Linked DNA regions of Aquabacterium sp. OR-4. The protein of the gene in region 1 interacts with the protein of each later gene in a pairwise test. Links are inferred from orthologs where the notes say so. Each region holds a gene or a part of one and is shown in the gene's direction. Other genes may lie near its edges.

What was found.
Region 2: the proteins of uvrA (region 1) and uvrB interact in binary tests that used the Escherichia coli proteins (3 or more experiments, as listed by UniProt). The link is inferred for Aquabacterium sp. OR-4 from one-to-one orthologs.

What each region holds. Positions count from the first base shown.
Region 1 is NZ_JAOCQD020000001.1:424,887-435,031, forward strand. Bases 3,014-6,578 are described here. They hold uvrA (excinuclease ABC subunit UvrA), read left to right. Parts: upstream 3,014-3,342; coding sequence 3,343-6,378; downstream 6,379-6,578. Other genes in these bases: N4G63_RS01720 (PEP-CTERM sorting domain-containing protein), read right to left, coding at 3,014-3,122; N4G63_RS01730 (P-loop NTPase family protein), read left to right, coding at 6,516-6,578. In the rest of the region: N4G63_RS01710 (Crp/Fnr family transcriptional regulator), read right to left, coding at 1-448; N4G63_RS01715 (glycosyltransferase), read left to right, coding at 691-1,899; more of N4G63_RS01720, read right to left, coding at 2,010-3,013; more of N4G63_RS01730, read left to right, coding at 6,579-7,319; N4G63_RS01735 (hypothetical protein), read left to right, coding at 7,319-8,488; N4G63_RS01740 (GGDEF domain-containing protein), read right to left, coding at 8,561-9,604; N4G63_RS01745 (amidohydrolase family protein), read left to right, coding at 9,882-10,145. UniProt on the Escherichia coli protein: The UvrABC repair system catalyzes the recognition and processing of DNA lesions. UvrA is an ATPase and a DNA-binding protein. A damage recognition complex composed of 2 UvrA and 2 UvrB subunits scans DNA for abnormalities.
Region 2 is NZ_JAOCQD020000002.1:173,948-190,439, reverse strand. The notes cover bases 6,458-9,377. They hold uvrB (excinuclease ABC subunit UvrB), read left to right. Parts: upstream 6,458-6,817; coding sequence 6,818-8,938; downstream 8,939-9,377. Other genes in these bases: N4G63_RS12995 (oxygenase MpaB family protein), read right to left, coding at 8,950-9,377; N4G63_RS13005 (amino acid aminotransferase), read right to left, coding at 6,458-6,632. Also shown: N4G63_RS13035 (histidine phosphatase family protein), read left to right, coding at 1-605; N4G63_RS13030 (TlpA disulfide reductase family protein), read right to left, coding at 645-1,139; nth (endonuclease III), read right to left, coding at 1,192-1,827; N4G63_RS13020 (DMT family transporter), read right to left, coding at 1,836-2,735; electron transport complex subunit RsxB, read right to left, coding at 2,819-3,472; N4G63_RS13010 (polyhydroxyalkanoate depolymerase), read right to left, coding at 3,550-5,100; more of N4G63_RS13005, read right to left, coding at 5,433-6,457; more of N4G63_RS12995, read right to left, coding at 9,378-9,981; N4G63_RS12990 (methyl-accepting chemotaxis protein), read right to left, coding at 10,148-11,689; N4G63_RS12985 (low molecular weight protein-tyrosine-phosphatase), read left to right, coding at 11,861-12,379; Fe-S cluster assembly transcriptional regulator IscR, read left to right, coding at 12,578-13,111; N4G63_RS12975 (IscS subfamily cysteine desulfurase), read left to right, coding at 13,152-14,372; Fe-S cluster assembly scaffold IscU, read left to right, coding at 14,389-14,844; iron-sulfur cluster assembly protein IscA, read left to right, coding at 14,850-15,173; N4G63_RS12960 (GNAT family N-acetyltransferase), read left to right, coding at 15,298-15,792; Fe-S protein assembly co-chaperone HscB, read left to right, coding at 15,798-16,316; Fe-S protein assembly chaperone HscA, read left to right, coding at 16,380-16,492. UniProt on the Escherichia coli protein: The UvrABC repair system catalyzes the recognition and processing of DNA lesions. A damage recognition complex composed of 2 UvrA and 2 UvrB subunits scans DNA for abnormalities.

The sequences.
Region 1 (10,145 bases):
TCAGCTCGGTGAGCCACTCCTCGGCCTCGTCGAGCGCGGCCTGCCAGCGTTTCATCAGGTCGCGCAGCATCTCCGGGTGGCCCTTGGCCAGCTCGTCGATCATCAGCCGCGGCAGGCGGCACACCTTCACCGGCGTGCAGGCCACGGCGTCGGCGGCACAGGTCTGGCCCAGCAGGGCCTCCAGGCCGATCAGGTCGCTGCGGCCGGCCAGGCGCACGATGCGGCGCTCGCCGCGCTCGCTCATGCGCTCGAGCCGCACCACGCCTTCGCGCACCGTGAAAGCCGCCAGGCCGGGGTCGTTGGCCGAGAACAGGCGCTGGCCGGGCTGCACGTGCAGATCGGCGATGTGGCCGTGCAGCTGCTCCAGCGCGTCGGCTTCCAGCACGCCGAACAGCGCGCTGCGCCGCACACCGCAGTCCAGGCAGATGCGGGCCTGCGGGTTGAACACCAGATGCCGGACGTTGGTCGGCGCGGCACTGTCTGTGCCGACCGGAAGAACATCGTGCTTTGCGCTCACTGCCTTGCCCCCGTGTCGTGCCTGCCCGGACCCCCCGTGGAGCCTGGCACCCATCGAGTATGGGCGCTGCGACTGGAGGCATCACCCCAGACTGGGTGGGCGACTGGTGCGTGGCGTCCAGGCGACGCCTGCGCGCCGGGCGCAGGGTGGCGCAAAGCTGAGAACATGGCGGCATGGCACACCACTACCTGATTGGCTGGGAACTGGGCGGCGGGCTCGGCCACGCCGGCCGCGTGAAGCCGCTGGCCGCCGGTTTGCATGCGCGTGGCCACCACGTGACCCTGGCGCTGCGCGACCTGGTGCAAACCCGGCGCCTGCTGGCCGATCTGCCCTGCCCGCGGCTGCAGGCGCCGGTGTGGCTGCACCGCGCCGTGGGTGTGCCCGAGCAGCAGGTGTCGCTGCCCGAGATCCTGATGGGCTGCGGCTACATCGATGCCGACGCGGTGGACGCCCTGGTGCAGGGCTGGCTGGCGCTGATTGCGCTGAGCGGTGCGCAGGCGCTGGTGGTCGACTACGCGCCCAGTGCCCTGATCGCCGCGCGCATTGCCGGCCTGCCGGCAGCCAGCGTGGGCATGGGCTTCTGGATGCCGCCGCACCAGCAGCCCATGCCGGCCTACCGAGACTGGGAACCCATTGCGCCGGGCCGCTTGGCGCGCGCCGAGCAGCTGGTGTTCGACAACGTCAACCGCGTGCTCACCCGGCACGGCGCCGCGCCGCTGGCGCAGCTGAGCCACCTGTTCGGCGGCGACATGCCGCTGCTGTGCAGCTGGCCCGAGATCGACCACTACGACCGCGGCAACACCAGCGGTGACGACTGGCTGGGGCCGAACTACCTGCCGCAGTCAGGCCGGCCGCCGCAGTGGCCGGCCGGCCAGGGGCCGCATGTGTTTGCGTACCTCAAGTCGACCCACCCCGACCATGTGGCCGTGCTGCAGGCCCTGGTGAGCCTGGGCTGCCAGGTGGAGTGCTACCTGCCCGAGGTGGCCGGCGGCAAGCCGCCGCCGGTGGTGTCACCCCAGGTGCACTACGCCGATGGCCCGGTGGATCTGGGCCAGGCCTGTGCCCGTGCCGATCTGCTGGTGTGCCATGCCGGCCAGGCCACGATGGTGCAGGCCCTGCTGGCGGGCGTGCCGGTGCTGCTGCTGCCGATGCAGGCCGAGCAGTTTCTGATGGCCCGCCAGGTCGAGCGCGCCGGCCTGGGGTTGAGCGCGGCCCTGCGCCGCCGCCCCACCGACTTCAAGGCGCTGATCCAGGGCCTGCTGGCCGCCGATGCGCCGCAACGCCATGGCGCGCGCGCCTTTGCCGAGCGCCGCCGCGGCTTCACCCACGACACGCAGGTGCAGGATCTGCTGGCGCGGCTGGAGCGCCTGCCCCGGGCCTGAGCGAGGCGGTTTGCGGCCGCCAAAAGCAACAAGGCCCCGCCATAGCGGGGCCTTGCAGATCACGGCAGCCTGCGCCGCGGCGGTGGCCAGCCGCGGGCGCCGGTGCAGGCTCAGCTGCGGCGGCGGCGCGCCGTCCAGCCCAGGCCGGCCAGTGCCATGGCCACCAGCGACAGCGCACCGGGCTCGGGCACGCTGATCTGTGCCTGCTGGGTCTGGCCGGCCGGCAGCACGGCGGTGGAGTAGACGCTGGCGAACTGGTCAAGCGAGTTGAAGGTGAACGGGTCACCCGAACTGGAGTGCGAGCCACCGGTGGTGCCGTCGGAGATGATGACCTCGGGGTGGTGCAGCACCGACTCGGGCACGAACTCGCGCACCAGCTTGCAGTCGCCTTCGCCTTCGAAGTCGGACGCGGCCATGCGGGCCAGCTGGGGCATCTCGCCGTAGCCGCCGTAGCCGTAGCCGCAGTCGGTGTACTCGATCCAGTGCGCCGGGATCACCTCGTCCCAGGCCGGCACCACGGTGGCCGTGCCGTTCACGGCGTCGCCCTTGGCAGCCGAGGTCAGGGTGTAGGTCAGGCTCACCGACTCGCCGGCGTTCAGCACGCCCAGATCCAGCGACTTGCTGCCGCCTTCGACGGTGCGCGAATCGCCGCTGCCGCCGTAGATGTCTTCGCCGGTTTCGGTGTAGGTCGTGCCGCCGGCGTCATGGCGCAGATAGGCCGAGGTGGCCCAGCTGGCGCGGTTGTCGGAGGTGGTGATCGCAAAGCCCACGCTGGCTTCGGCGAACTGGCTGCCGGTGTAGCCGAAGGGCGTGAGGTTCAGCGAACCGGGCGTGATGTAGTAGTCGAACTTCAGCGCCTGGGCGGTGAGCTGGTCGTTGGTGACGGTCAGGGTGATCGAAAAGCTGCCGGTCACGTCGTACACGCCGCCGCCCGACGAACGCGAGCCGAAGCTGCCCGCGACGTCGCCGTAGCTGTGCATGCCCACCGAGCTGACGCCGGCGTAGCCGAAGTGCAGCACGTCCTTCGAGGTGGGGGTGTCCAGCCAGGGCAGCACGTTGACCAGCGGGCCGTTGTTCATCGAGTAGGTGCCGGTGGCCAGCAGGCTGTCGTACACCACGTTCAGCGCGTTGGCGCTCATGGGTGCCGACAGGGCCAGCACGCTGGCCACGGCCATCGGCGCCAGCGCCAGGAAACGGTTCTTGCGGGTCTTCGGGGCGGTCATCGTTGGCTCCTCTGGATACTCGGACTTGACAGAGTGGAAACTCTAGCGCCGCCGGCCCGTGCCGCGGCGGCGGCCCCCACCTGCATCCGGGGGGCCGGTGCCCCACTCCGGGGGGCGCAGTGGAAACAACTTGTGACCCAGCGCACGCCGACAGGCCCGAAACCGGCCGCGATGGCGCCGCCGACTATCATGTCCGGTTGCCCTCGAACTGCTGCGCCCCATGTCCCGCCCGTCTCCCGCCGAAGCCGCCACCGCAGCCCAGGCCCCGGCCGCCACGCCGAAACCGCCCGCCATCACCGCGTCCAGCCACCTGCAGATCCGCGGTGCGCGCACGCACAACCTCAAGGCCATCGACCTCGACATCCCCAAGCACAGCCTGGTGGTGATCACCGGCCTGTCGGGCTCGGGCAAGAGCAGCCTGGCCTTCGACACGCTGTACGCCGAGGGCCAGCGCCGCTATGTGGAAAGCCTGAGCGCCTATGCGCGCCAGTTTCTGCAGCTGATGGACAAGCCCGATGTGGATGTGATCGAGGGCCTGGCACCGGCCATCAGCATCGAGCAGAAGGCCACCAGCCACAACCCGCGCTCCACCGTGGGCACGGTGACCGAGATCCACGACTACCTGCGCCTGCTGTTCGCACGTGCCGGCACGCCCTTCTGCCCTGATCACAACCTGCCGCTGCAGGCGCAGAGCGTGGGCCAGATGGTGGATTTCGTGCTGGCCCTGCCCGAGGACACCAAGCTGATGATCCTGAGCCCGGTGGTGCGCGACCGCAAGGGCGAGTTCGTCGAGCTGTTCGCCGAGATGCAGGCCAAGGGCTATGTGCGCTTTCGCGTCGACGGCCAGATCGTCGAGGCCACCGAGCTGCCGGCGCTGAAGAAGAACGAGAAGCACGACATCGACGTGGTGATCGACCGGCTCAAGGCCCGGCCCGACGCCAAGCAGCGCCTGGCCGAGAGCTTTGAGGCCGCGCTGCGCGCCGCCGACGGGCGGGCCATCGCCTTCGAGATGGACACCGGCAAGGAGCATCTCTTTTCCAGCAAGTTCGCCTGCCCGGTGTGCAGCTACGCGCTGGCCGAGCTGGAGCCGCGGCTGTTCTCGTTCAATGCGCCGATGGGCGCCTGCCCGCACTGCGACGGCCTGGGGCAGCAGACGGTGTTCGATCCCGAGCGCGTGGTGGCATTCCCCAGCCTGAGCCTGGCCGGTGGCGCGGTGAAGGGCTGGGACCGGCGCAACGCCTACACCTTCAGCCTGCTGGAGAGCGTGGCCGCGCACTACGGCTTCGACATCGAGGCGCCGTTCGAGGAGCTGCCGCCCAGCGCGCGGCACACGCTGCTGCACGGCTCGGGCACCGACCAGATCGAGTTCGTCTACCAGTCGGAGACGGCCAAGGGCAAGCCGCGCATGGTCAAGCGTGCCCATCCCTTCGAGGGGATCATTCCCAACTTCGAGCGCCGCTACAAGGAGACCGATTCGGTCACCGTGCGCGAAGACCTGGCGCGCTACCAGGCCGCCAAGCCCTGCGCCCACTGCCACGGCACGCGGCTGCGGCGCGAGGCGCGGCATGTGTTTCTGGTGGGCGCCGATCGCGCCGATGGCCAGCCGGCGGTGCCGCGCCAGGCCATCTTCGAGATCGAGCACGCCACGCTGGCCGAGGCGCTGGCGTACTTCGAGGCCCTGCACCTCACCGGCGCCAAGGCCGAGATCGCCGACAAGGTGGTGCGCGAGATCCGCGCGCGGCTGAAGTTCCTGAACGACGTGGGCCTGAACTACCTGAGCCTGGACCGCAGCGCCGACACCCTCAGCGGTGGCGAAGCGCAGCGCATCCGCCTGGCCAGCCAGATCGGCAGCGGCCTGACCGGCGTGATGTACGTGCTGGATGAACCCAGCATCGGCCTGCACCAGCGCGACAACGAGCGCCTGATCGGCACGCTGCGCCACCTGCGCGACCTGGGCAACAGCGTGCTGGTGGTCGAGCACGACGAGGACATGATCCGCGCCGCCGATCATGTCATCGACATGGGCCCCGGCGCCGGCGTGCACGGCGGCCGCGTCATCGCCCAGGGCACGCCCGAGGCCGTGGCCGCCCATCCCGAGAGCCTGACCGGCCGCTACCTCTCGCAGGTGCTGCGCATCGAGGTGCCGAAGCAGCGCCGGGCCTGGGCCGCCGCGCCGTCGCCGGCCCCCGAGCCCGAGGCGACCGCGCCGCGCAAGCGCCTGCCCGACGGCAGCTGGCCCAGCTTCACGCAGAGCACGGCCACCTCGCTGCGCATTGCCAATGCCCGCGGCAACAACCTCAAGGGCGTGACGGTGGACATCCCGGTGGGCCTGCTCACCTGCGTGACCGGCGTCTCGGGCTCGGGCAAGAGCACGCTGATCAACGACACCCTGTACGCGGCGGTGGCCAAGAAGCTGTACCAGAGCCACACCGAACCCGAAGCGCACGACGAGATCGAGGGCCTCGACGCCTTCGACAAGGTGATCAACGTCGACCAGAGCCCGATCGGCCGCACGCCGCGCAGCAACCCGGCCACCTACACCGGGCTGTTCACGCCGATCCGCGAGCTGTTTGCCGAGGTGCCGATGGCGCGCGAGCGCGGCTACGGGGCCGGCCGCTTCAGCTTCAACGTGGCCGGCGGCCGCTGCGAGGCCTGCCAGGGCGACGGTGTGATCAAGGTCGAGATGCACTTTCTGCCCGACGTGTACGTGCCCTGCGACACCTGCGCCAGCAAGCGCTACAACCGCGAGACGCTGGAGGTGCTGTACAAGGGCCGCAACATCCACGAGGTGCTGGCCATGACGGTGGAGGAGGCGCGCGGCTTCTTCAGCGCCGTGCCGGCACTGGCGCGCAAGCTGCAGACGCTGCTGGACGTGGGCCTGGGCTACATCACCCTCGGCCAGAGCGCCACCACGCTGAGCGGCGGCGAGGCGCAGCGCGTGAAGCTGGCGCTCGAGCTCAGCAAGCGCGACACCGGCCGCACGCTCTACATCCTGGACGAGCCCACCACCGGCCTGCACTTCGCCGACATCGAGCTGCTGCTGCGCGTGCTGCACCAGCTGCGCGAGGCCGGCAACACCATCGTGGTGATCGAGCACAACCTCGATGTCATCAAGACCGCCGACTGGCTGATCGACATGGGCCCCGAGGGCGGCGCCGGCGGCGGCACCGTGGTGGCCGCCGGCACACCCGAAGACGTGGCTGCCTGCGAGGCCAGCTTCACCGGGCGCTTTCTGAAGCCGCTGCTGGCGCGTTGAGGTGGGGCACCCGGCGCCGCGGGTACGCGACGCCACCCGCCGCCGCGGGTCTTTACCTCACACAACGTTCGCGCAACAGCGCGGCGCAGGCCGCGGCCTAGGCTCACCGCCATGGTGTCTGCCGTGAAAGGCCTGCGATGAACTCCGCTGTGCTTGCCGTTTCCGAACCCCGTGCCGGCGCTGCGGCGCCGGTGCCCACGCTGGCCACGGCCATCACGCCGTCGTGGCGGCGTGTGCGTGCGCTCACCGCGCTGCCGGCGCGCTACCCGGGCCTGCGCGACGAGGCGTCACCCGCGCTGTGGGTGCACGGCCGCACGGCCGACGGTCAGCCGGTGGGCTTCGAGGCCCAGGGCGGCGACATCGTGCACCTGCGTGGGGGCGTGGCCGCCACCCGCCGCGCGGTGCTCGAGACCGCCGTGCTCGAGCGCCAGCCGCTGGGCCGCTGGCAGGTGCTGGGCCTGGATGCCGAGCGCCTGAGCGGCGAGCAGCGCCAGCTGCTGCAGCGCCGGCACATCGGCCGGGCGCTGCTGGGCGACGTGCTGGACCCCGCGCTCACCGCGCTGGGCAATGTGGCGGTGGCGCGCCGCCTGGTGCAGCCGCAGGCCGGCGATGCCTTTGATCTGGCGGCACTCGAGCTGGATGCGCTGGGCCTGTCGGAGGTGATGCATCGCCGCCCGTCGGCCCTGGCCCCCGACGAGCAGCGCCTGGTGCTGCTGGCCCGTGCGCTGGTGGGCCGCCGCCGGCTGGTGGTGGTGGAGCAACCCGAGGCCGGGCTCTCGCCCTTGCAGGTCACGGCAGTGCGGCTGTCGCTGTGGACGGCCGCCGCGCTGCACGGCTGCTGCGTTCTGATGAGCACCGACCACGCCCGCCTGGCGGCCAGCGCCAACCGCAGCGTGCCGCTGCACGGCGGGCGCGGTGCCGGCCGCTGGGTGGCGGCGTGATGCGCCCGCTCCGCCCCGACGCCGTGCCGGGCGTGCTGGCCCGCGTGGCGCTGCGCTCGGCAGCAGCGCTGGCCGTGCTGGCCTGCCTGGCCGGGCCGGCCGCCCGGGCGGCCACGGCGGGCACCGCACCGGCTGCCGCAACCGGCACCGCGGCCAACCCCGCCAGCGGCGCTGGCGTGCCGGCCGCCGCCGCCGCCGCCGCCGCCGCCGCCGCCGCCAGTTTGCGCGCCGATTGGTGGACACGCTTCGACGACCCGGTGCTCACCGCCTTGCTGGCCCCGGTGGCGCCGCACGATGCCGCACGCGCCCAGGCGCTGGCGCGGCAATGGGTGGCGGTGCGCGTGTACCACGCGCAATGGTCGGTGGCCGATGCCCTGCTGCCGCTGGCCCGTGCCGAGCAGGCCGCGCTGATGGATCTGCCGGCCGATGCCGATGCCGATGCCGATGCCGATGCCGATGCCGATGCCGATGCCGGCTCGGCCGAGACCCGCGAGACCGCGCTGGCCCGCGTGGCCGAGCAACTGGCCCAGACCGAGCGCTTTGCCGCCGGACGTGCGGCAAAGCGCGACCAGGCCATCCACGCCGTGGCCAGCCTGGCCGGCGTGCCGGTGAACGGGCTGGTGGCGCAGATCGGCACACCACTGGCGCAATGGCGCCTGCCGCACCTGGTGGCCGAGCCGCCCACGCTGCGCATGACCGTCTCGGCCCGCACCAGCGATCAGGTACAGCGCGTGGCCACGCTGCATGCCAGCCACGAGGCCGCCCTGCAGGCCGACCGGGCCGTGCTGGCGGCGCGCCAGGTCTGGCGGCAGGCCCAGGCCCAGGCCCAAGCCCAAGCCCAAGCTCAAGCTCAAGCTCAAGCTCAAGCTCAAGCTCAAGCTCAGGCGCGCACACAGCCGGCCGGCGCCATGGCCAGCGCCACGGCCAACCCCGCGGCCGACCCCGCGGACAATCCCGCCGGGCTGCCCACCGATGCCGCCAGCGCACGCGCCTACCAGGCGCTGCTGCTGGCGCTCAACGAGCAGGCGGCGGCGGCCGGTGAGCTGGCGCTGGCCTGGCTCGATCACCTGGAAAGCCAGCCGCCCGCGCCAGCGGCCGCAGCCGCCGGTCGCCCGGCCACGCGCGCGGCGGCACCGGCGGCCGCACGCCCTGGTGCCAAGCCGGCCTGAGCGGCTGCTGGTTGATGGCATCGGCGCGCCGGGCCGAGCCCGGTGCCCAGGGGCCTGCGCGGGTGCGCCGGGTCAGTGGTCGGCCACGGCCACCCGGTCACGGCCGGCGGCCTTGGCGGTGTACAGCGCGCGGTCGGCGCGGTCGACCAGCGCCTCGGCCACATCGCCCGGCCGCCACAGGGCCGCGCCCTGCGACAGGCTGATGCGCTCGATCGGCTGATCGCTGCCCTTGCGCTTGATGCGGCTGGCCGCCACCGTGACGCGCAGCTTCTCGGCCAGTGCCAGCGCCTCGGCCAGCGTGGTGGCCGGCAGCAGCACGGCAAATTCTTCTCCGCCCACGCGGGCGGCCATGGCCGGCTCGCTCACCAGGGTTTGCAGCAGCTGGGCCACGGCGCGCAGCACCTGGTCACCGAACGGGTGGCCGTAGCTGTCATTGATGCGCTTGAAGTGGTCGAGGTCCAGGATCAGCAGGCAGGGCGTGCGCGTGGCGCTGGCGGCTGCCAGGCACTCGGCCAGGCGCGCGTCGAAGGCGCGGCGGTTGGGCAGGCCGGTGAGTGCGTCCACCTGGGATTCAGCGCGCGCGCGCTGGACCTCGCCGCGCAGCTGGTCGATCTCGCGCTGGCTGTCGGACAGCCGCTGCTGCATCTGTGCCATGTCGAGCTGCATCTGCCGGGTGTGGGTGCGCAGCTCGTCCAGCAGGGCGGGCGGGCCTGCGGCCTCGGCCGGCGCGCCGTCGGGGTGGGTGTTGCCGGCCAGCTCGGCGGCCATGCGTTCGAGGGCATGGCCGTAACGCGAGGTCTGGTCCTTGGCCAGTGCGGCCTGCGCCGACATGCCGCCGATCAGCTGCTGCAGCCCGTCGCTGACCCGCTGCGCCGCCTGCGGGTCGAGGTCGGCCAGGTGCCGGCGGTACAGCTGCGCGGTGGTGGCTTCATCCAGCGCACCGCGCTGTGCCAGGTGGTGGTCAACCTCCACCCGCAGCGCCGAGGCGCTGTCGGCCACGTAGGCATACCAGACTGCATAGCTCATCGGATGCAGCGCCGCCGACTGGCGCGACATCAGTGGCAGGGCCTGTCGCAGCAGCTCGGTGCTGCGCTCGGGGGTGTGTGGGTACTGCATGACAGCTCGAAAGTACAACAAGGCGCCCGGCCCCTGCGCGGCCCCGCACCGGCGGTGGCGCGGGCCATGGAAGCGGCCGTTGACGTATCTTCGGCAGCGCCGGCGCAAGGCTGAACGGTGCCCGTGCCCGTGCAGGGCGCCAGCGTGACAAGTGGAGCAAACGATGCCAGACCCTTCGTCCGCCGCGCCGTCGGGCGCCCGCCAGCCTGCGCCAGATCAAGCCGTGCCGCGCCGAGATCGTGTTGCGGGCCGTCTCGCATGGGCCGCCCAGGCTGCACTGGTGCTGGCCCTGCTGCCCCTGCCCGGGCCGGCCCTGGCCACCGGCCCGGCCTATGCCGGCCCGCTGTTCGATGCCCACCTGCACTACAACGACGAGGCCTGCGCGCTGGGCGCCGACTGCCCCTATCCACTGACCGAGGTGCTGGCCATGATGCAGCGCGCCGGCGTGCGTGCGGTGGTGGCCAACAGCCGGCCGAACGACGGCACCAAGACCCTGGCCGCCGCCACCGCGGCCACGCGTGCGGCCGGCGTCGCGGTGGTG
Region 2 (16,492 bases), on another replicon or contig:
GCCCCGAGGGCGCGGCCGGCCGCTGCATCGGCCAGACCGATCTGCCGGTGCACCCCCGCCGCGCCAAGCGCCTGGCGCACCGCATCCGCACCGCGGCGCGCCGCCACGGCCTGCCGCGCGCGGTGTGGACCTCACCGCTGCGCCGCTGCGCCGACGTGGGCCGCTGGCTGGCGCGCTGGGGCTGGCGCCACCACATCGATGCGCGCTTGATGGAACTGCACTTCGGCGCCTGGGACGGCCAGCCCTGGCGCGACATCGCCTGGAGCGAGGTGCAGGCCTGGGAGGCCGATTTCACCGGCCATGCGCCGGGCGGCGGCGAGGCGCTGGCGGCCATGGCGTTGCGCGTGGCGGCCTGGGTGCAGGCGCCAGCGCCAGGCCGACCCCCTGAAGCGCCTGGCGCCCATGGGGGCGGTGCCCTGGCCGCCACCGAACCCCGCCTCGTGGTGGCCCATGCGGGCGTGATGCAGCTGCTGCAGCGGGCTGAGCGGCCCACCGATCCTGCCGTGCGGCTGGCCACACGCCTGTGCGCTGGACTGGACGCCGCCCACTGGCCGCGCCCGCCGCGCTACGGCGAGTGCCGCCAGGCGCGATTCGGGCCGGCCTGATCGGCGCATGGCCGCCCGCGCCGACCGCTGCCCGGCCTGTCAGGGCAGCAGATCAGCCACCTGGTTCCAGGCCTCGGCCGGGATGCGGCCTTCAAACTGCGCGGCCACCGCGCCCTGGCGATCAATGATCACGGTGTGCGGCAGGCGATCCGGGCTTCGCCATGGCCCCGGCATCTGCGCCTGCCCTTGCCAGAAGCTGAACACCGAGGCCTCGCCGGGGGCCAGGATCCGGCGCGCCCGGTCATAACGTTCCGCATCGGCGGGGCTGGCATCCAGGTTGACCAGCACCAGATCGAAGGGTGCGTCCTTCCAGCCGCGGGCGTTGATCCGCAGTTCGGGCAGCTTGTCGATGCAGACCGGGCAGGTGCTGCGCCACAGCACCACCATCACCACACGGCCGCGCCGCGCCGCCAGGTCGAAGCGCCGGCCGTCCAGCGTGGCCCCGCTGAAGGGCAGGGGGCTTGCCGGTGGCGGTGCAGCACCCAGGCTGGCGCTGGCCAGCAGCAGCGTGAACAGGAGCAGAAGCGGCTTCATGCGCAATGGGTCGCGGCGGGCGCCGATTCCTTACAAGTCGCCCGCCGCGGCTTCAAGCCGGCAGCTTGCGCCCCATGTCGCACCACGCTCGCACCTGACAGACCCCGCACTTGGGCGAGCGCGCCGTGCACACATAGCGCCCGTGCAATATCAGCCAGTGGTGCGCATCGCGCCGATACGGCGCCGGCACGCGCTTGTCGAGCTGCAGCTCCACCGCCAGCGGCGTCTTGCCCGGGGCTAGCCCGGTGCGGTTGCCGACGCGGAAGATGTGTGTGTCGACCGCCATCGTGGGCTCGCCGAAGGCCACGTTGAGCACCACGTTGGCGGTCTTGCGGCCCACGCCTGGCAGGGCTTCCAGCGCCACGCGGCTGCGCGGCACCTGGCCGCCGTGCTGCTCGATCAGGATGCGGCAGGTCTGGATCAGGTGCCGGGCCTTGCTGCGGTAGAGGCCGATGGTCTTGATGTGATCGGCCAGGCGCTCCTCGCCCAGCGCCAGCAGGGCCTGCGGCGTGCTGGCCATGGGAAACAGCCGGCGCGTGGCCTTGTTGACGCTCACGTCGGTGGCCTGGGCCGACAGCAGCACGGCGGCCAGCAGCTCGAACACGCTGGTGTACTCCAGCTCGCTGGCCGGCTGCGGGTTGGCCGCGGCCAGTGTGGCGAAGAAGGGCGTGATGTCGGCAGATTTCATGAACCAGCTCAGGAGGTGGAGGTCAGTCGGGCGCGCAGCAGCGGCAGGATCTGCACGCCCACGATGCTGGCCAGGATCAGGCCGCAGCCGAGCAGGCCCACGGCGCTGAGCCGGTCGCCCAGGAACCACGCGCCAAACAAGGCGGCAAACACGGTTTCCGAGCTGAGCACGATGGCCGCGTCGGCCGGCGGCGCGTGGCGCTGGCCCACCACCTGGATGGTGAAGCCCACGCCCACCGACAGCACGCCGGTGTAGGCAATGGCGCCGGCCGCGCTGGCCAGGCCTTGCAGCGTGATCGGCTCGAGCGCCAGGCCGGCAGCGCTGGCGGCCAGGCCGCACACCAAAAATTGCCCGCAGGCCAGGCCGTAGGCGCCGCGCAGCTTGTTGGCCACCTGGCCCACCAGCAGCACATGCACGGCCCAGGGCAGGGCGCTGGCCAGCACCCACAGGTCGCCCGGGCTGAAGGCACCCAGCGAGCCCCCGGTCAGTAGCCAGGTGCCGCCCAGGCAGCCGGCGGCTGCCGGCCACACGCTCCAGTGCGGCGCCTGGCGTTGAAAAAACCAGGCCAGCAGCGGCACCAGGGGCACGTACAGCGCGGTCAGAAAGCCGGCGTTGGTGACCGTGGTGCTCATCAGGCCGATCTGCTGCATCACCACGCCGGTGCACAGCAGCGCGCCCAGCAGGGCGATCCAGCGCAGCTCGGGCACGCCCAGCGCATGGCCCTGGGCCTGCAGCGCGCGGCGCTCGCGCCAGGCCAGCGGCGCCACCACCAGCGCGCCCAGCAGAAAGCGCACGCCGGTAAAGCCGAGCGGGCCCACGCCCGCCATGCCCAGCACCTGGCCCACGAAGGCCGAGCCCCAGATCACCGCGGCCAGCAGCAGCAGCGCGTTGGCTTGAAGGCGCGACATGTCAGGCTCGCCCGGCCGCCCGGCGGGCCTGATGCGCCGCCTTGGCGGGCGGTGAATGCCATGCGTGTGGCGGCCGGTTCATCTCAGCCCTGGTCTGCCGCGCGGCGCGCGCGGGCGCGCGCCAGTGCCGCCTCGATCACCGCGCGCTTGCGGTCGATCACCACCGGGTCGGTGTGTTGGGTGTGGGCCGGCAGATCGGCCAGCTTGGCGGCGGCCTTGGCTTCCAGGCGCGCGTCGTGCTCGTGCTTGTGGCGGGCGCGGCGGGCGTTGCGCTGGGTGTAGGCGGCCTGGGCGGTGGCGGCCTCGGCCGCGCTCCAGGCCTGCCAGCCGGTGCGCTCGCCGCTGACCGGCACCAGGCGGATGCAGTCCACCGGGCAGGCCGGCACGCACAGCTCGCAGCCGGTGCAGTCGGCGTCGATCACCGTGTGCATGCGCTTGTGGGTGCCGCTGATGCAGTCGACCGGGCAGGCCTTGATGCACAGCGTGCAGCCGATGCACCAGGCCTCGTCGATCACGGCCAGCAGGCGCGGGCCTTCGGCGCCGCATTCCGCGTCCAGCGGCTGCACCGCCTGGCCGGTCAGCGCGGCCAGCCGCGCCACGCCTTCGGCACCACCGGGCGGGCAGCGGTTGATGGCCTCGCGGCCGCCGGCAATCGCCTGGGCATAGCTGCGGCAATCGGGGTAGCCGCAGCGGGTGCACTGGGTCTGCGGCAGCAGCGCGTCGATCTGCTCGGCCAATGAAGAACCCCGCTCGGTGGCGGGGTTCGGCGCGATGGCTCGCGGGGGGATGGGGGCGGTGGACTGCACCGCCCGGATTATCCGCGCGGCTTGCGCGTGGCGCGGGCCGTGGGGCGGTTGGCGGCCGGGGCCGGCGCGGTTGCCGCCGCGCGCGGGCTGCGCGTGCGGGCCGGCGCGGCAGCGGCCACCGGGGCCTCGGCGGCCACCGGGGCGGTGGGCTTGGAGGCGGTCTTGGCCGTCTTGACCGGCGTGGCCTTGCGCACCGTGATCTTGCGCGCCGGTGCCTCGGCGGCCACGGCTGCGGGGGCATCCACGGCGATGCGGTCGATCTCGTAGTCGCCGCTCAGCTCGTCGGGGGTGGGCGTGTGGTCGAGCCGGCCCTCGGGGCTGTTGAAGGTCAGGATGAAGGCCTTGATCTCCGGGTACACCTTCTCGCGCCAGCGGCGGCCCGAGAAGATGCCGTAGTGGCCGGCGCCGGCCACGTCGTAGTGGAACTGGCGGCTCTTGGGCACGCCGCTGCACAGGTCGTGCGCGGCGCGGGTCTGGCCGGCGCCCGAGATGTCGTCGAGCTCGCCTTCCACGGTGAGCAGGGCGCTGGTGGTGATGTCCTGCGGGCGCACGTAGGTGCCGTCGTCGGCCTGCCAGGTGCCGTTGACCAGGGCGAAATCCTGGAACACGGTCTTGATCGTCTCGAGGTAGTACTCGGCCGGCATGTCGAGCACGGCGTTGTACTCGTCGTAGAACTGGCGATGCGCGTCGGTCGAATCGTCATCGCCGCGGATCAGGTCCTGGAAGTAGTCGTAGTGCGCGCTCAGGTGGCGGTCGGGGTTCATCGCCACGAAGCCGGTGTGCTGCAGAAAGCCCGGGTAGACGCGCCGGCCGGCGCCAGCAAAGTTCGGCGGCACGCGGTAGATCACGTTGTTCTCGAACCACTCGAAGCTCTTGTTCATCGCCAGGTTGTTCACCGCGGTGGGCGAACGGCGGGCGTCGATCGGGCCGCCCATCATCGTCAGCGTGCGCGGCGTGAACTCGCCCTTGGTGGCCAGCAGCGACACGGCGGCCAGCACCGGCACGGTGGGCTGGCACACCGAGATCACATTGACCTCGGGGCCCAGGTGGCGGATGAAGTCCTGCACGTAGCTGACGTAGTCGTTGAGGTGGAACGGTCCCGCCTCGGCCGGCACCTGGCGCGCATCGACCCAGTCGGTGATGTACACCTTGTGGTCGCGCAGCAGCTGGCGCACGGTGTCGCGCAGCAGGGTGCTGTGGTGGCCCGACAGCGGCGCCACCACCAGCACCACCGGCTGGCTCTTCATCTTCTCAAGCACCACCGGATCGTCCGAATAGCGCTTGAAGCGGATCAGGCGGCAGAACGGCAGCACGATCGGGTACTGCTCCTGCACGGCCACGTCCACGCCGTCCACCGGCACGGTGCGGATGCCGAACTCGGGCTTCTCGTAATCCTTGGCCAGACGGTGGATCAGGTCGAAACCGGCGGCCACGCGCTGCGCCATCGGCGTGTGCGTGAAGGGCGAGAGCGGATGGTTGTAGAGCTTGGCCGAGGCGCTGGCGAACTCGGAAAACGGCGCCATCAGTGCACGCTGGGTCTCGTAGATCTGATAAAGCATGGCGGGATGGACTCCAGTCAGACGGCGGTGCGTCGGGGGCTCGGGCGAGCGCTGTCATCTTGTGCTGCAGCCCCTGAACCCGACCTGACGGCGGGTGCAAAGTTTTGTGCACTGCAGCATTGTGAATGTTACTCCGAGCATCGTGCGGCTGCATAGGCCGAGCCGGCTACGGAAAAACACGTAACTTCGCACCGCAGTTCGGCTTTCCTGTCGCCTGGGCGACAAGCCTGTGCCCAAACGACACAGCCCGGCGGGGCCGGGCTGTGCAGGGTGGCTGGCGCCGGATGTGGCGCTGCAGCAAAAAAAGGGCGTCAGTGTGGGGCAGCGGCCCCTCAGAGCACCGCGGCGATGGCGGCCACCACCTTGTCGATGTTCTGGGTGTTGAGTGCGGCCACGCAGATGCGGCCCGAATCGACGCCGTACACGCCGAACTCGCTGCGCAGGCGCTCCATCTGCGGCTTGCTCAGGCCCGAGTAGCTGAACATGCCGCGCTGGCGCACGATGAAGCCGAAATCCTGCTTTACACCGGCGGCCACCAGCTTCTCGGCCAGCAGCGTGCGCATCTGCTTGATGCGCTGGCGCATGGCGGCCAGCTCCTGCTCCCACTGCGCGCGCAGCGCAGGCGTGTCGAGCACCGTGGCCACCACCTGGGCGCCATGGGTGGGCGGGTTGCTGTAGTTGGTGCGGATGGCGATCTTGAGCTGCGACAGCACGCGGGCGGTCTCGTCCTTGCTGGCGCACACCACGCTGAGCGCACCCACGCGCTCGCCGTACAGGCTGAAGCTCTTGGAGAACGAGGTGGCGACGAAGAAGTTCTCGACGCCGCTGTCCAGGAACTGCTGGATCACCGCGCCGTCTTCGGCGATGCCGTCGCCAAAGCCCTGGTAGGCCATGTCGAGAAAGGCCACCAGGCTGCGTGCCTTGACGGTGGCGATCACCTGCGCCCACTGCGCCGGGGTGATGTCGTAGCCGGTCGGGTTGTGGCAGCAGGCATGCAGCACCACCACGGTGCCGGCGGCGGCAGCGTTCAGGTCGGCCAGCATGGCGTCGAACTTCACGCCCCGGTTGGCGGCGTCGTAGTAGCTGTAGGTGCCCACCTCGAAGCCGGCGTTGGTGAACAGCGCGCGGTGGTTCTCCCAGCTCGGGTCGCTGATCAGCACCTGGGCGGCGGGGTTCAGCTTCTTCAGGAAATCGGCGCCCACCTTCAGGCCGCCGGTGCCGCCGAGCGCCTGGATGGTGGCCACGCGGCCGTCGGCCAGCACGGCCGAATCGGCGCCGAACACCAGGCGCTGCACGGCCTTGTCATAGGCGGCGATGCCGTCGATGGGCAGGTAGCCGCGCGGCTTGGCCGCTTCGGTGAGCTGGGTTTCGGCGGCCTTCACGCAGGCCAGCAGCGGCAGCTTGCCGGCGTCGTCGAAGTACACGCCGACGCCGAGGTTGACCTTGTCGGCGCGGGTGTCGGCGGCAAATTGTTCGTTCAGACCCAGGATCGGGTCACGCGGGGCCATCTCGACGGCGGCGAAGAAGCTCATGGAGGTGTGGTTCCTGTCAGGACGGTGGCAGCAGGGAAGGGCGGTTCACGGCGGCTTGCGGCAGCGGCACCCACGTGGAATGCCGCACTGCGGTACGCTGTTGGATTGGCCGGCGCGCGCCACCCAGCGCCGCAGCCAGCCCGCGATTTTAGAGCCAGTGACCCATTTGCCCCAGGGAAACCCCGATGTCCGATCTTGCCGACCTGTCTGCCGCGGAAGATGCCTCGCCCATGCCATCGGGCGAAGGCCAGTTCGTCACGTTCCCGGGCTCGCCGTTCCAGCTGTTCCAGCCCTATCCGCCGGCCGGTGACCAGCCCGCCGCCATCGACCAGCTGTGCGAGGGCATAGCCGACGGCCTGGCCTACCAGACCCTGCTGGGCGTGACCGGCTCGGGCAAGACCTTCACGATGGCCAATGTGATCGCCCGCATGGGCCGGCCGGCCATCGTGTTTGCGCCCAACAAGACGCTGGCCGCCCAGCTGTACAGCGAGTTCCGCGAGTTCTTTCCCAAGAACGCGGTGGAGTACTTCGTCTCGTACTACGACTACTACCAGCCCGAGGCCTATGTGCCGCAGCGCGACCTGTTCATCGAGAAGGACAGCTCGATCAACGAGCACATCGAGCAGATGCGGCTGTCGGCCACCAAGAGCGTGCTGGAGCGGCGCGACACCATCATCGTGGCCTCGGTCAGCGCCATCTACGGCATCGGCAAGCCCGAGGACTACACGCAGATGCGCTTCATCGTGCGCGTGGGCGACAAGATCGGCCAGCGCGATGCCATCGCGCAGCTGATCCGCATGCAGTACAGCCGCAACGACGTCGACTTCAGCCGCGGCAGCTTCCGCGTGCGCGGTGACACCATCGACGTGTTTCCGGCCGAGCACAGCGAGCTGGCCATCCGCATCGAGCTGTTCGACGACGAGATCGAATCGCTGAGCCTGCTCGACCCGCTGACCGGCCGCATCCGCCAGAAGATTCCGCGCTTCGTCATCTACCCCAGCAGCCACTACGTGACGCCGCGCGAGCGCGTGCTGAGCGCCATCGACACCATCAAGCTCGAGCTGCGCGAGCGGCTGGATGAGCTGGTCAAGGGCGGCAAGCTGGTCGAGGCCCAGCGGCTCGAGCAGCGCACCCGCTTCGACCTCGAGATGCTGCAGGAGGTGGGCCACTGCAAGGGCATCGAGAACTACACCCGGCACCTGAGCGGCGCCAAGCCCGGTGACCCGCCACCCACCATGGTCGACTACATGCCGCGCGACGCGCTGATGTTCCTGGACGAGAGCCATGTGCTGATCGGCCAGCTGGGCGGCATGTTCAACGGCGACCGGGCGCGCAAGACGGTGCTGGTGGAGTACGGCTTTCGCCTGCCCAGCGCGCTCGACAACCGGCCGCTGAAGTTCGACGAGTTCGAGACCAAGATGCGCCAGTGCGTGTTCGTCTCGGCCACGCCGGCCGACTATGAAAAGACCCATGCCGGCGCGGTGGTGGAGCAGGTGGTGCGGCCCACCGGCCTGGTCGACCCCATCGTCGACGTGCGGCCGGCCGCGCAGCAGGTGGACGACGTGCTGCAGGAGATCCGCAACACGGTCTTGAAGGGCGAGCGGGTGCTGATCACCACGCTGACCAAGCGCATGGCCGAGCAGCTCACCGACTACCTCACCGACAACGGCGTCAAGGTGCGCTACCTGCACAGCGACATCGACACGGTCGAGCGCGTGGAGATCCTGCGCGACCTGCGCCTGGGCACCTTCGATGTGCTGGTGGGCATCAACCTGCTGCGCGAAGGCATCGACATCCCCGAGGTCAGCCTGGTGGCCATCCTCGATGCCGACAAGGAAGGCTTTCTGCGTGCCGAGCGCAGCCTGATCCAGACCATCGGCCGCGCCGCGCGCAATGCCAACGGCCGCGCCATCCTCTACGCCGACAAGATCACCGAGTCGATGCGCCGCGCGATGGACGAAACCGCCCGCCGCCGCGCCAAGCAGACCGAGTTCAATGCCGAGCACGGCATCACGCCGCGCACGGTGATGAAGCAGGTCAAGGAGCTGATCGACGGCGTGGTCTCACAGGCCGACGACAAGACCAAGGTGCAGGGCCTGATGGACGCGGTGGAGACCGAAGGCCTGAGCGAGAAAGACCTGGCCAAGCGCATCAAGGCGCTGGAAAAGCAGATGATCGAGCACGCCAAGAACCTCGAGTTCGAGAAGGCCGCCCGTGTGCGCGACCAGCTGGCGCTGCTGCGCGAGCAGGTGTTCGGTGCCGGCGGCGCACACGACGTCAACGTGGTGCCGCTGGCCAAGGCCTGAGGCGCGCGCGTTCAGCCCTTTTTGCGCTGCAGCGCATCGGGCCCGATCTGCTCGATCGGCGGCATGCCCTGCGGATAGCTGCGGTAATGCTTGTCGGCCAGCAGCGTGGGGTAGCGCTCGATGCTGAGCACGCGCTTGACGGCGCGGCGCAGCTTCAGCACGCCGCGCAGCACGGCGTTCAGGGCGGGTGAGGGCTCGGCCAACATCGCCGCGCGGCGCAACTGCGGCCGCACCAGGCAGGCCGCCGCCGGCTTGACCAGGCCACGCAGCGGCGCCGGCAGCCAGGCCGCCATGATGGCCACGGTGGCATCGGCCACGCGGCGGCAGGCCTCGTCTGGCTGGAACTCGCGCGCCTCGTAGGCCGCCACAAAGGCGTCGAAGGCCGGCTTGCTGGCCGGGATGTCGACCAGGCCCATGCGCTGGCCGATGCCGTGCCAGTAGTGGAACCAGGCCTCGCATTCGTGCGGCGTGAACGCGCGCCAGCCGAACTGCGCCATCCAGTCGATCGGAAAGTCGATGAAGGTCCACAGCACGAACAGGAAGTCTTCGTTCGGGATGCGGTAGTGGCTGTGGATGTGGTTCATGCGCGCGATGGCGCGGGCGCCGGGGTCGCCATCCCAGCCGGCTTCCATGAAGTTGGCGATCAGCAGGTTGGTGTCGTCGTAGCGTTTCTGGCCCTGGCGCGCGAACTGCGCCGTGCGGTCCAGCAGGCGCGCCACCGAGCGGCTGCCATAGGTGTGGAACAGCGCGATCTCGAGCGCCCGCGTCATGTCGAACGGAAACTCGTAGGCCGACAGCAGAAAGACGATGCGCTGGCAGTCGCGCCGGGCATCCAGCCGGGCGATCTCGCCACGCACGCCGGGGTGGTGCAGCACACCGAGCGGGCGGCGGTAGCGCGGGCCGATGTCGGCCCCCGGCACGGCGCCGGCCATCGCGCCGGCGGCATGAAAGGGGCAGCCCGGCGCGGCACCCGGGGCGGTGGTGTGCGCAGCGGCGCCGGCGGCGCTGCCGGGCTCGAGCGATGGCGAACGGGACGGACTCACCGGGGCACCTCCAGACTGCAGCGCAGCCCGATGGAGCCGGCCTGCGGGCCGCACTGTAGGCGCGCGCCAGCGGCAGCGGAATCGTCCGATCCGACGAACGCGCGCCCGGCTGTGGGCCGGGCGCGCAGCGGCGGTCAGGCCGCGTGCATCAGGTGCATCAGGTGCATCAGGTGCGGAAGATGCGCACCGCCTGCGCCACCACCTCGGCCTGGCCGTTCAGTGACGAGGCCGCGGCGGCCAGCTCTTCCACCATCGCCGCGTTCTGCTGGGTCAGGTTGTCGAGCTCCGACACCGCGCTGTTGACCTGGCTCACGCCCTTGCTCTGCTCGCTGCCGGCCTGGCTGATCTCGGCAATCAGCGCATGCACGCGCTGCACGGCGTCGGCCGTGCGGCGGGTGGATTCGCCGGTGTTGGCGGCCAGCTTGGTGCCCAGCTCGACCTTGGTGACCGCGTCCTCGACCAGCACCTTGATCTCGCGGGCGGCGGTGCTGGTGCGCTGCGCCAGCGCGCGCACCTCCGAGGCCACCACCGCAAAGCCGCGGCCGGCCTCGCCGGCGCGTGCGGCCTCGACCGCCGCGTTCAGCGCCAGGATGTTGGTCTGGAACGAGATGCCGTCGATGGTGCCGATGATCTCGCCGATGCGCTGCGAGCTGCTGCGGATCTCGTCCATGCGGCCGGCCATGTCGCGTGCGGCGTCGCCGCTGTCGGTGGCGGCGGTGGTGGCCTCCTGGGCCAGTTCGGTGGCGGCGCGTGCGGTGTCGGCGGTCTGGCGGATGGTGCCGGTGATCTCTTCCAGCGACGCGGCGGTCTGCTGCAGGTTGCTGGCCTGTGACTCGGTGCGCTGGCCCAGGTCGGCGTTGCCGCGCGAGATCTCGCCCGAGGCCAGACTGATGCCCTCGACCTCGCGCCGCACGTCACCCACGATGGCCTGCAGGTTGACGTTCAGCTGGGTCAGCCCGCGGGCCAGCTGGCCGACCTCGTCGTTGTGCTGCGAGGCCAGTTTCTGCGACAAGTCACCCGCCGACATGCGCCGGGCCACGGTGATGGCATTGCGCAGCGGCGCCAGCGCCATGTTGCGCAGCTGCCAGGCCACGGCACTGCCCAGCACCAGGGCGCCGGTCATCGAGGCCGCAACGCCCCACTGCGACAGCAGCTCGGCCAGCGTGGCCGTGCCCAGCGTGCCGGCCAGCGCGGTGAGGCTCAGCTTCATGCCCAGGCTGGGCTGGGTGATGCGGCGCACCATGCCCGGCCAGCCCGAGACGGCCAGATCGCCCTTGTGCAGCTTCAGGCCGCCACCGCCGTTGCCGCGCATGCGCTCGTACAGGCGCTCGGCGGCCTGCACCTCGGCACGCGAGGGCACGGTGCGCACCGACATGTAGCTGGTGACCGCGCCGTTCTCCAGCACCGGCGTCACATTGGCGCGCACCCAGTAGTGGTCGCCGTTCTTGCGGCGGTTCTTCACCAGCGCCGTCCAGGGCTCGCCGGCCTTCAGCGTGGCCCACATGTCGCGAAAGGCCTCGGGCGGCATGTCGGGGTGGCGGATCAGGTTGTGCGGCTGGCCCAGCAGTTCCTCACTGCTGTAGCCGCTGACCTCGATGAAGGCCGGGTTGCAGTAGCGGATGTGGCTCTGCAGATCGGTGCAGGACACCAGCGTGCTGCCTTCCGGCAGCAGGTACTCGCGTTGGGAGACGAAACCGTTGTCGCGCATGGGGGAGCCTGGGGTTGGATGGGTGACACGACCGCGGGGTTCATGCGCAGTCCGTGTTACGTTTTCGTCGATACCCCCCTGCGCTTGAAGTGGGATCTGTAGGGGAACCTTGATGCTCGCCGCGGGGAGGCCTTGGGGAAGACCCGCAGCCGCCTGGGCTATCCTCGGCCCATGTTGAAGCGCCTCTTCAAGCGTGGGCCCGAGCCGCAGTGCGCGGTCTTGATGGTCTGCATGGGTAACATCTGCCGTTCGCCGATGGCCGAGGCCGTGCTGCGCGGCAAGCTCGAGCAGGCCGGCCTGGCCGGCCGGGTGCGGGTGGATTCGGCCGGCACCCTGGGCCATCACCGCGGTGCGGCACCCGACCGGCGCGCGGTGGCCCAGGCCGCGCGGCGCGGCTGGCAGCTCGAAGGCCAGAAGGCGCGGCCGGTGGCCGATGCCGACTTTGAACGCTTCGACCTGCTGCTGGCCATGGACGCCGGCAACCTGGCCGATCTGCAAAAGCGCTGTCCACCGGCGCTCGCCGAACGCCTGGGCCTGCTGCTCGACCACGCGCCCTGGCTGGGCGAGCGTGAGGTGCCCGATCCGTATTACGGCGCCGTGGCAGGGTTCGACCACGCGCTCGACCTGATCGAGCCGGCCTGCGACGGCCTGCTGGCGGTGCTGCGCCGCCGCCTCGGCACCACGGGCTGACGGCCGCTTGCGGCCGCGCCGCAGGGCGCTGGCGCCCGCTCAATGCCGACAAGATTAGTCGGATACTGATATACTCGACCCCAGCAGTCGGGATACCGATCGCAGCTTCCGGTCACCCCGTCGGTTATACCGGTTGCGCCGCACGCGGGCAGAACCGGTGTCGTGCCGCGCCGCCCGTCCGGCTTTCAGGAGAACTCCATGCGTCTGACCACCAAGGGCCGTTTCGCCGTCACGGCGATGATCGATCTGGCACTGCGCTCGAACAACGGGCCGGTGGCTCTGGCCGCCATCAGCCAACGCCAGCAGATCTCGCTGTCGTACCTCGAGCAGCTGTTCGGCAAGCTGCGTCGCCACGAGCTGGTGGAAAGCACGCGCGGCCCGGGCGGTGGCTATTCGCTGGGCCGCAAGGCCGACGAGATCACCGTGGCCGACATCATCGTGGCGGTCGATGAACCCATCGACGCCACCGGCTGCGCCGGCAAGGAAAACTGCATGGGCGACGAGGCCGGCCGCTGCATGACCCACGACCTGTGGGCCAGCCTGAACCAGAAAATGATCGAGTACCTCGATTCGATCTCGCTGCGCAAGCTGGTCGACGACCAGCTGGCCAAGGGCGTGTCGGTGGAAGAGGTGCCGATCAAGCGCGCGATCTCCAGCGTGCCGGTGGTCAAGCCGATCAAGGTGACCGCGCCGAACTCGGTGTTCGCGCTCGGCTCGGCCTTGTCCAAGTGAGCCTGCTGGCGTCCTGATCTTTCCGTTACCCGCATTCTTCGTGGCCATGACCCCGCATCTCCCGATCTACCTCGATTACGGCGCCACCACGCCCTGCGATCCCCGTGTCGTCGACGCCATGATTCCCTGGCTGCGCGAGCATTTCGGCAACCCGGCCAGCCGCAGCCACGCCTGGGGCTGGGAGGCCGAAGAGGCCGTCGAGCGCGCCCGCGTGCAGGTGGCCGAGCTGGTGGGCGCCGATCCGCGCGAAATCGTCTGGACCTCCGGCGCCACCGAGAGCATCAACCTCGCCCTGAAGGGCGCGGCGCAGTTCTACAAGGGCCGCGGCAAGCACATCATCACGGTCAAGACCGAGCACAAGGCCGTGCTCGACTCGGTGCGCGAGCTCGAGCGCCAGGGCTTCGATGCCACCTACCTGGATGTCGAGCCCGACGGTCTGCTCGACCTGGCCAAGCTCGAGGCGGCGATCCGCCCCGACACCATCCTGATTTCGGTGATGTTCGTCAACAACGAGATCGGCGTGGTGCAGGACGTCACCGCCATCGGCAATCTCTGCCGCAGCAAGGGCATCGTGTTCCATGTGGACGCGGCCCAGGCCACCGGCAAGCTGCCGATCGATCTGGCCACGCTGCCGATCGATCTGATGAGCCTGGCCTCGCACAAGACCTACGGCCCCAAGGGCATCGGCGCGCTGTACGTGCGACGCAAGCCGCGGGTGCGCCTGGAGGCGCAGATGCATGGCGGAGGCCATGAGCGCGGCATGCGCTCGGGCACGCTGCCCACGCACCAGATCGTGGGCATGGGTGAGGCCTTCCGCATCGCGCGTGCCGAGATGGGCACCGAGATCGAGCGCATCCGCATGCTGCACAACAAGCTGGTGGCCGGGCTGACCCAGATGGAGCAGGTGTTCATCAACGGCGACATGGCCCGCCGCGTGCCGCACAACCTGAACATCAGCTTCAACTTCGTCGAGGGCGAGTCGCTCATCATGGGCGTCAAGGGCATCGCGGTCAGCTCGGGTTCGGCCTGCACCTCGGCCAGCCTCGAGCCCAGCTATGTGCTGCGCGCACTCGGCCGCAGCGATGAGCTGGCGCATTCGTCGCTGCGCATCACCATCGGCCGCTTCACCACCGAAGACGACATCGACCAGGCCGTGGCCATGCTGCAGGACCGCGTGGCGCGGCTGCGCGAGCTGTCGCCGCTGTGGGAGATGTACCGCGACGGCGTGGATCTCAATTCGATCCAGTGGTCGGCCCACTGATTCAGGAGCATTGGACATGGCATACAGCGAAAAGGTCGTCGACCACTACGAGAACCCGCGCAACGTCGGCAGCTTCGACAAGGGCGACGACGATGTCGGCACCGGCATGGTCGGCGCGCCGGCCTGCGGCGACGTGATGAAGCTGCAGATCAAGGTCAACCCCGACACCGGGCTGATCGAGGACGCGCGCTTCAAGACCTATGGCTGCGGCTCGGCCATTGCCAGCAGCTCGCTGGTGACCGAGTGGGTCAAGGGCAAGAGCCTGGACCAGGCGCTTTCTATCAAGAACACCCACATCGCCGAAGAGCTGGCGCTGCCGCCGGTCAAGATCCACTGCAGCATCCTGGCCGAAGACGCGATCAAGGCCGCGGTGGACGACTACCGCGCCCGCCACGCCGAACCGGCTGCCGCCGACCTGTCGGCCGACGCCGCCGCAGCAGCAGCCCAGCCGGTGGCCGAGAAGGCGATCTGAGCGCCATGGCCGTCACCCTCACCGAAGCCGCGGCGCGGCATGTCACGCGCTACATCAGCCGGCGCGGCAAGGGCGTGGGCGTGCGTCTGGGCGTCAAGACCACCGGCTGCTCGGGCCTGGCCTACAAGCTGGAGTACGCCGACGACGTGGCCCCCGAAGACCATGTCTTCGAGGACCACGGCGTGAAGGTGCTGATCGATCCCAAGAGCCTGCCCTACCTGGATGGCACCGAGCTCGACTTCGTGCGCGAAGGCTTGAACGAAGGTTTCAAGTTCCACAATCCGCGCGAGAAAGACCGCTGCGGCTGCGGCGAGTCGTTCCGCGTGTGAGTGGACACCCCGGGGCGCCGATGGCGCCCCGTGGCCTGCCTGCTGCCACCGCGTGGCGCCGCCGAGGGCCCGCGCCAGCCGCCGCCGTGGTGGCTGCGCAGATGTTTGCCACCCTGTGCCGAATGTGCCGAATGTGATCAATGCCGACGTCGTGATCCGGCCCGAGCGAGCCGACCAGCCGGACGTGATGGCCTTGCTGGACGCGCTGGACACCTACCTGAACAGCCTGTACGACCCGGCGGACAACCACATCCTCGGCGTGCAGGCGCTGTTGGCACCGGATGTGCTTTTCCTGGTGGCGCGCCACCGTGGACAGGCCGTGGCGTGCGGGGCGGCGCGGCGCATGCCGGGCGAGGCACACACCGACGGCCAGGCCTATGGCGAGATCAAGCGCATGTATGTCGATCCGGCGGCGCGCGGGCAGGGCCTGGCGTTGGCCTTGATCGAGGCCCTCGAAGCGCATCTGCGCCAGCAAGGCATTGCGCAGGCCTTGCTGGAGACCGGTGCCGCGCAGCAGGAGGCCGTGCGCCTTTACCAGCGCTGCGGCTACCGCCCGCGGGCGGCCTTTGGCGGCTACCCGGACAACGGCCTGTCCGTGTTCTACGGCAAGAGGCTGTGACCGCCATGCGCATCGAAGACGACGATTTCATCCTGTTCGGCCTGCCGCGCCGCCATGCGCTGGTGCGGGCCGATCTCGACAGCCGCTGGCGCGCGCTGCAGGCCGAGGTGCATCCCGACCGCTTTGCCGCCCAGGGCGCGGCGGCGCAGCGTGTGGCCATGCAGTGGGCCGTGCGCGTGAACGAGGCCTACCAGCGCCTGAAAGACCCGCTGGCGCGCGGCGCCTACCTGTGCGAGCTGGCCGGTGCGCCGGTGGATGCCGAGAACAACACGGCCATGCCGCCGGCCTTTCTGATGCAGCAGATGGAATGGCGTGAGGCCCTCGACGAGGCCCGCGGCGCCGCGGCCGTTGAACGCATCGACGAGCAGGTGGCCGCGCAGGAAGGCACGCTGCTGGCCCAGCTGGCACGCCAGCTCGACGAGGCCGGCGACGCGCCCGCCGCCGCCCAGACTGTGCGGGCGCTGATGTTCGTGAAGCGCTTTCGCGACGACATCGGCCGCCGCCTGGAGGCGCTCGACGCCTGAACCCGCGCCCGGCCGCCGGCCCGAGCGACACCCCGACAACAACGACAAGACCCGACCCCGCCCATGGCCCTGCTGCAGATCTCCGAACCCGGTCAGGCACCCGACCCGCACCAGCGCCGCATTGCCGTGGGCATCGACCTGGGCACCACGCATTCGCTGGTGGCCGCGGTGCGCCA